One region of the Rhodococcus sp. AZ1 genome, then DNA from elsewhere that is predicted to be linked to it. Evidence: riboswitches for the same ligand, from Rfam matches in the RefSeq annotation. Region 1 holds a riboswitch; the other holds the start of a gene.

Region 1 (3,902 bases):
CGCTGATTCCCGGGGTCGGCGGTAACCGCCCGGTCCGGGCCGGGCAGGAGGTCACGCGCGGCAACGTCGTGGTGGCCGAACCGCCCCCCGACACCCGGGCCGGCCGGCCGGGTACATCGCACTACCGATCAGGAGGACAGACTCGATGAGCCTGCGCACCCGTGGGGCGAAGATCGCTGCCGCCGTCGTCGCTTCGGCGGCGGTGCTGGCAATCGCCTTCGCCGCGCTGATGGTGGTGTTGATCCGCAACGCTCCGGACCGCCCGCCCACGGTCGCGGTCTTCGGCGACGGCAAGTACGAGGACGTGGCGCCGTTCCGATACTGCCCGGTGCGCGAGCCGCTCTGCTCGTACGACGGGCAGACCAGCGAGATCCCGTTGCGCGCGGGCCGCCCACTGCAGATCTCGCTGCCGAAGGAGATCTCCGGGGCGCCGTGGGGCCTGGCGACGGTGTACCAGCGCGCGGACGGCTCGGTCGTGGAGAACGACGTGTTCTACGAGCCCGATTCCACGGTCGCCATCACCGTGCCCGGCACCGACGCCGACGGCGGTTCGCTCATCGGCGTGGAGGTGCGACTGCCGTCGGGCGTCATCGACTCCGACACCGCCAAGGAGGAGATCGTCAGCCACGCGATCTGGTCGATCGCGACGCCGCCGAGGGACTGACCGGTACGCACTGCCCCCCGGCCCGGACGGAAGCCGCTCTAGCTGTCCAGCTCGCGCGCGACGGCGCGGACCACCTCGGAGATCTTTTGGGCGGTCTTGCGATCGGGATACTTGCCCTTGCGCAGTTCGGGCTGAACGGTGGCCTCGAGCAGGGTGATCATGTCCTCGACCATGCCGTGCAGTTCGTCGGGGGTGTGCTTCTTGGCCGTCTCCTTGCGGGCGGCCGCAACGTTCTGGCGCACCGAGGGCGCAGGCTCGAGGACGGTCACCGACAGAGCCTGCGGCCCGCGCCGACCGGCAGCCATGCCGAACTCCACGCGCTGGCCTGCCCGCAGGCCCTCGACCCCGGACGGCAGCGCGGAAGCCCGCACGTACACGTCCTCACCCTCGTCCTGCGAGAGGAATCCGAAGCCCTTGTCGACGTCGTACCACTTCACCTTGCCGGTCGGCACCGATCTCACCCGATTCGCGTTGTTCCCGATGTTCGATCACGAGCCTGCTCAGGTCGACCCGTGACCATAGAAATAGCGCGCCGCAACACGGCGCGCGTGTCACGGAATGCTACCCCCAGCAGCACGCGGTCAGCACCGGGGTTTTCGGGCGGCGGTAACCTTTCCGGGGTGTCCGAGAAGCGATCCACCTCCACCCCACCTCTGTTGACGGCGTCCTTCGTGTGCTTCGCGCTGGGGTTGCTGTCGATCGTGGTGATGTTCACGATCAAGTTCGCGGGCGGCTCGCCCGGTCTGTGGCTCTATCTCGCGGCGATGTTCTTCCTCCCGGTGGGCTTCCTGCTGGCGTTGATCCTCGCGCTGCGATCGGGTCGTCGTAGTCGGAGACCGTGAGCGCACGTCGTGATTTATGTGAAATAGATCACATCACGACGCGATAACGGGTGGGCGTCCACTGCGATAACGGCCACGTTTCGGCGCGCTAGCTGCGACGACGATCCGATGCGCGTCCAGAGCCCCGGACCAGCACCGAGACACCGGTAGTTATCGAACAGTGACATTGGCGCGTCGTCCCCGATATGTTGACCTCGGCCACTGAACCGGCCACGTCCGGCCCGCCGCGCCAAGCCTCGTCCCACGGGTCCGGACCACCTACTGAGCCTTGTCAGGGACGAGGGCGGGGGACCCACACGTCCTCACAGATATCGACCGCGAGCCTCACGCTCACGGTCTCGGGGTGAAGCCGAACCGACCATCCAGGTCGGAGCGGCCGGGCCAACCTCTTCCGGCCCGAATCCGACAGCTGACCTCGCAGGCGCGTGTGGAGAGGATCCGAACGACACATGACCGGACGCCATCGCAAACCCAGTACCACCGGCCGGACAGTCGCCAAGGTCGCCGTCACCGGCGCCATCGTCGGCACCGCGAGCATGGCCTTCACGGCCGGCACCGCGAACGCCGCCCCCGACAACGACTGGGACCGCCTCGCGCAGTGCGAATCCGGCGGCAACTGGGCCATCAAGACCGGCAACGGCTTCGACGGCGGACTGCAGTTCTCGCCGAGCACCTGGACCTCGCACGGCGGTGGCGCCTTCGCCCCGTCGGCCAACCAGGCCACTCGCGAGGAGCAGATCGTCGTCGCCGAGCGAGTTCTCGCCAGCCAGGGATGGGGTGCTTGGCCGTCCTGCTCGGCGCGCCTGGGCCTGAGCAGCGGGCCGACGGAACGCAGCGCACCGGCCGCGCCGGCCCCGGCTCCTGCCGCCCCGGCGCTGCCCGCTGCCCCCGACGTCGCCGCGATCTCCCAGAACATCACCGACCAGATCACCACCGCGGTCAAGAACTTCACCAACGACCCCACCGTGGTCGCCTTCGTGGAGAACGCCACGGCCAACCTCCGTCAGAACCCGCAGCTGGTGAGCTTCTTCGCGGCCAACCAGAACCTGCTCCCGCGCTGACGCGTACGCCCCGCACGCAGAACACCCCCCGACCGCCAACGGTCGGGGGGTGTTCTGCGTATGTCGGGGTTCGGGCTGCGAACTCCGTACCGGGCTACTTGTTGATGCGGGTCACCGGGTGCGCGTACGGGAGGGTCTCCACCGGCACGGGGAACTCCGTCTCCTCACCGTACGGGGAGAGGTTGCCCGCTCGCGAGGACGACAGCTCGGTCACGGGGTGATCATGCTCGTCCACGCCCTGAGGCCAGCCTGGATCGACGTAACGGGTCTTCGGTGAGTTAGCCATGGCCCATTTTGACATCCGCCCAGGCACGGGCGCCAGTGGGCGTGTATTCCCGCCGGGGCGTCCGGCCCCGACGCCTCTACTGTGGGAGGCGACATGAGCGATATCGAACGCGAGACCGCCGAATGGCTGTCCGCACGCACCGACGACGACATAGCCGAGCTGCTGAGGTTGCGGCCGGATCTGACCGTTCCACCGGCCTCGAGCTTCGAGGTGCTGGCAGGTCGCCTGCTCCAGCGCGCGTCGGTGATTCGGGCGTCCGAGGACCTCGACACCCTGGCCCTGACAATCCTCGAACATCTGCTGCTCGACGGCGCCGACGTCGAGCCGGTCGCTCGCCGCACGCTCGACGGGCACCTGTCCGGCCGCGCGCCGAAGAAGGCGGTGGACGCCGCGCTGGCACACCTGCGAGCGCGAGCTCTCGTCCGCGGCACCACCGAGATCTCTGCGGCCCCGTCCGCGCGGGACGCGGTGCCGTGGCGGGTCGGCCGAATTCGGTCGGTGAAATCGGACCTGACCGAGGACGCGGTACGGGCCGCCCTCGAGGATGCGGGCACCCGCGAGTACGAGTTGCTCTACACCCTGGCCGCGTCCTCGACCATCGGACGCACTCGCGACGCCGCGCCCGGCACGCCCGCCGACCGTCCGGTGCAGAAACTGCTGTCGGCCGGGCTGCTGACGTGGTTGGACGAGAGCACCGTGGAGCTGCCGGCGCAGGTCGCGCAGGTGCTGCGTGGGGAACCGGTCACCGACCCGTCCATTCTGACGCCACCGAAGGTCACCGCGATCGCCCATGCTCCCCCCGATGTCGACGCCGCAGCCGCCGGCGAAGCCCTCGAGCTGTTGCGGCAGTGCGCGGCGGTCATCGAGGTCCTCGGGCTCTTTCCCGCGCCGGCACTTCGGGCCGGGGGCCTGGGTGTGCGGGAGGTCCGCAGACTGGCCAAGAGCACCGACGTCGACGAGACGCGGGTGGGTCTGATCCTCGAGTTGCTCGCCGGGGCCGGGCTCATCGCCTCGGGCCTACCCGACCCCCCGCCGGCCGGCGACACCGG
Region 2 (3,902 bases), on a different contig from region 1:
CCACCATCCGCGTCGGGGGAACTTCGAGCGTCGGTTGTAGGGCGGGAGGTGGGCGACGATCAGTCGCAGTTCACGAACCCCGGCCTCGAGTGGATGCGCACACTCGACGTGGTCGACGCGCTCGGCGAGCGCCACCATCTCCTTCATCCGCCCGCGGGTCTCGGACCCGGTGAAGTACGAGCGCACGCGCCGATGCAGGTCGGTGGAGGTGCCGACGTAGAGGACCTCGTCACCGGGGCCGCGGAAGAGGTAGACCCCCGGCCGACGCGGAAGGCCGGCGGCGAGGGTGCGCTTCGCGCGGTGTGCTGCGGGAACGGCGGGGACGTAGTCGAGGAGTTCGGCGACGGTGTGTACCCCCTGGTTACCGACCCGCTCGATCAGGTGGTGCAGTACCTCCACGGTGGCGCGGGCGTCGTCGAGGGCACGGTGCGTGGGGCGAGTGGAGACCCCGAAGTGCAGAGCCAGGGACGAGAGCTTGGCCGACGGCGCTTCGTCCCGAGTGAGCACGCGGCGTGCCAGCCGCACGGTGCACAGCACGGTGAACTTCGGCCATGCGATGTCCATGGCAGTGGCGGCCGCGCGCAGGAAGCCGACGTCGAACCTGGCGTTGTGAGCCACCAGCACCGCGCCGCGGGCGAATTCGAGGAAGGTCGGGAGCACGCGATCGATCCGCGGGGCGTTCACCAGCATCGCGGTGGTGATCCCGGTGAGTTCGACGATGCGCGGGGGCACCGATCGGCCGGGGTCCACCAGGGTGGACATCTCGCCGATCACCTCGCCGCCGCGGATACGTACGGCGCCGATCTCGGTGATCGCGTCCTCGCCCGGTCGCCCGCCGGTGGTCTCGAGGTCCACCACGACGAACGTGGTCTCGCGCAGCGTGGGCGAGTCCGACCAACCGAATTCGGGCCAGTCGAACCCGAGCTGATCTGCCGCCCCGCGTGTCACTCCCACAGCACCGTCCTCTCACGCACCACCGTCCTCGAGTCCCCGACGCTAGGCCTCGGCACCGACAGCGCCGGATCGGAGAGTGAGACGAGGATCACAGTGCTGTGGATGACGGCTCGTCGGCTCGCTCGGCGGTGGGTGGCGCGCCGCGTGGCGACGCAGTCCCGACCGAGGCGGACGTGTCCGCGACCGGACTGTCGCCGGAGGGCGTTCGAACTCGCCGAAATCGAGTGGGAGCAGGAGGAACGCCTGGCGCCGACGCCCGCGCCGACCCGGATCGCAATTGCGGTGTCCGGGTGGTCGGCCACTCCAACGTGACCGGAGTCGGCAGGGAAGGATCCGACGGCGTCGGCGGGGTCGATCCCTGCCTCGGCCGCGTCGGAGGGGATCACGCGTGCGACACGCCCCGGCGTCGACTCGACAGCGACGTATGCCGTTTCGTAATCTTTCCGAGACCTCGCGGACTCAGGCGGATCGAACCCGAATCGCATCGCATGGTCACCGCCTAATCGGCCCGCACGGGCCGTACCGGGAACCCAACCGTTACACCGGGGTGAATCCCGATCAGATCCCTGCGATCTGCTCGGGTAGGGCTGATCTTCCCAGCCCGAACCCGTCAGCTAACTCGGTCGGCGGCGAGCAGGAAGAATGGAGCACACCTTTTCGTGGCGAAACACCGCAAGCCGAGCACCGTCTCACGGCCCGTTCGTAGCGTTCTCGTAGCCAGCGCCCTCACCACCGGCGCAATCGCGATCCCCGCAGCACCCGCATTCGCGGCACCGGTGACCATCCCCGGAGTCGGCACCTTCGACGTTCCCGATCAGATCCTCGCGGCCATCCCACAGCTCCCGGCACTGCCGGCGCTGCCCCAGATCGCTCCGCCCGCCCCGCAGCAGTCCTCGGTCGCACAGCGCGCCGTCGCCGCAGCCGAGAGCAAGGTCGGCGCCCCCTACGTCTACGGGGCACAGGGTCCGAGCGCTTTCGACTGCTCCGGCTTGATGAAGTGGGCCTACGCCCAGGCCGGATTGCAGCTCCCGCGCACCAGCTACGACCAGGCCGCGGCCGGCACCCCGGTGTCGCTGTCGGATTTGCGCCCCGGTGACGTCGTCTCCTTCTACGGCGGTTCGCACTCCGGCATGTACGTCGGCAACGGCAACGTGGTGCACGCGTCCACCGCCGGTGTCCCGGTGAAGATCGTGCCCCTGGCCTCGATGCCGGCAGACGGTGCGCGTCGCTACGCCTGAGGTATATGGTTTCGTGATGGGGGCGTAACCGCTCCGCGACACCTCGGTTCGTGATCGGAGAGTTCTGCACGTGTGGTCATGCAACCCCGTCCACAGTGGATCGGGTGCAGGTAGAAGGACTTCGGGGCTGGTCCGGCGCACCCTCCTGACCACCGTCGGAGCTGCGCTCGTACTCGCTGTACCCGGGGTGGTCACCATCGCTCACGCCGACCCCACCGCAGCACCACCCGCGGCGCCGGCAGCACCACCCGCGGCGCCGGAATCGCCGCAGCAGCGGCTCGCCGACCTCTCGCGTCAGTCGGAGGAGACCACCGAGGCCACGCACAACGCCCAGATCGATCTCGACGCCAAGAATGCGATTCTCGCGGATGCGCGGGCGAAGCTCGATCGTGACCAGGCCACACTCGCTGACGCGCAAGCGAAGATCGACGCACTCCAGCCGGTGATCGACACCGTCGCGCGCGCCAACTACCAGGGCGCCCGAACCAATCGACTGTTCGCGGTGATGGTCAGCAACTCACCTCAACAGATGCTCGACCAGATGTCGGCGCTCGACGTGATCTCCGCCGACACCAAGGCCCGCGTGGATACCTTCCTGCAGGCCAAGGAGACCGCAGCGGCGGCGCAGCGATCGTCGGAGCAGTCGGCGGAGGCCGCTCGACAGGCCGCCGAGCAGGCCAAGGCAGTGGCGGACGACCTCACTGCCAAGCAGTCGACACTGCAGGCGCAGATCGGTGACGTGCTCGCGGCGTACGCCACGCTCAGCAGCGACGACAAGACGGCCCTGGCGGGATCACCGTTCCCGCCCGGCTTCGATTCCGCGACCGTGCTGAAGAACCTGACCCCCGGGTCCGAGACCGGAGCACTGCAGGCAGCGTTCACCCAGATCGGTAAGCCCTACGTGTGGGGCGCCACCGGGCCGGACGGCTTCGACTGCTCGGGCCTGATGGTGTGGGCGTACAAGCAGGTGGGAAAGATCCTGCCCCGGTCGAGTCAGTCGCAGGCCCAGGGTGGGATCCCGGTGAACCCGGCGGATCTTCGTCCTGGCGACCTGGTGATCTTCTACCCCGACGCCTCCCACGTGGGGATGTACGTCGGGAACGGCAACATCATCCACGCCTCCACCTTCGGGGTGCCCGTACGTGTGGAATCGATGTCCCGATGGCCCATCTTCGCAGCTCGTCGCTATTGATGTCGTCGGCTCTGCGTGTGCCGGTCCTGGTGCTGGCCGCGATCCTGCTGGTCGGCGGTTGCGCCGGGAACGCTGCTCCGTCGCAGCCCCCGACGAGCACCACCCCGGCGCCGAGTCCCTTCGAGAAGCAACGCCTCGACGCGGTCACCGCGACCCTCACCGCCTGGACCACGGCGCTGCGCAACGATGACGAGACCGCGCTGCGCAGCCTCTTCGATCCGGCCGCCCCGCCGGAGTTCGTCCAGTCCGAGCTCGCGCGAGCGCGCAACCTGCAGGGCGTTCCGTTCTCGGACTTCGGCTACGAGATCGGCTCGCAGCCGGAGACCCCGGTGTCGTCCGCGCTGGCCGCGACGGTTCCCGGTGCCGTCGACCTGTGGGCGCCCGAGGTGTTGCTGAGGTACGCCATCAGCGACTCCGACATCGGGCCCACCCGCCGGCCGGTCTCCCTCCTGCTCGCCCGCCGCGGCGACAGCTGGAAGCTCGTGTCGGACAGCACGATTGCGAACTCGAACCGGGTC

What was found. Region 1 has a riboswitch for cyclic di-AMP ahead of ACY48E_RS04155 (transglycosylase family protein). Riboswitches for the same ligand answer to the same signal wherever they lie in the genome.
Region 2: it holds a riboswitch for cyclic di-AMP, as region 1 does, so the genes downstream of both, ACY48E_RS07690 (C40 family peptidase) here and ACY48E_RS04155 (transglycosylase family protein) in region 1, are expected to answer to the same signal.

Annotation. Positions count from the first base shown of each region.
Region 1 covers NZ_JBUEQF010000002.1:380,085-383,986, reverse strand. The annotation lists gene ACY48E_RS04175 (MFS transporter) at 1-149, shown strand, start outside; gene ACY48E_RS04170 (DUF2771 family protein) at 146-664, shown strand; gene ACY48E_RS04165 (cold-shock protein) at 703-1,116, opposite strand; gene ACY48E_RS04160 (hypothetical protein) at 1,285-1,506, shown strand; cyclic di-AMP (ydaO/yuaA leader) riboswitch at 1,756-1,946, shown strand; gene ACY48E_RS04155 (transglycosylase family protein) at 1,956-2,567, shown strand; gene ACY48E_RS04150 (hypothetical protein) at 2,662-2,853, opposite strand; gene ACY48E_RS04145 (helicase-associated domain-containing protein) at 2,947-3,902, shown strand, end outside.
Region 2 covers NZ_JBUEQF010000005.1:11,863-15,764, reverse strand. The annotation lists gene ACY48E_RS07695 (DEDD exonuclease domain-containing protein) at 1-948, opposite strand, end outside; cyclic di-AMP (ydaO/yuaA leader) riboswitch at 1,441-1,598, shown strand; gene ACY48E_RS07690 (C40 family peptidase) at 1,614-2,192, shown strand; gene ACY48E_RS07685 (C40 family peptidase) at 2,320-3,384, shown strand; gene ACY48E_RS07680 (hypothetical protein) at 3,354-3,902, shown strand, end outside.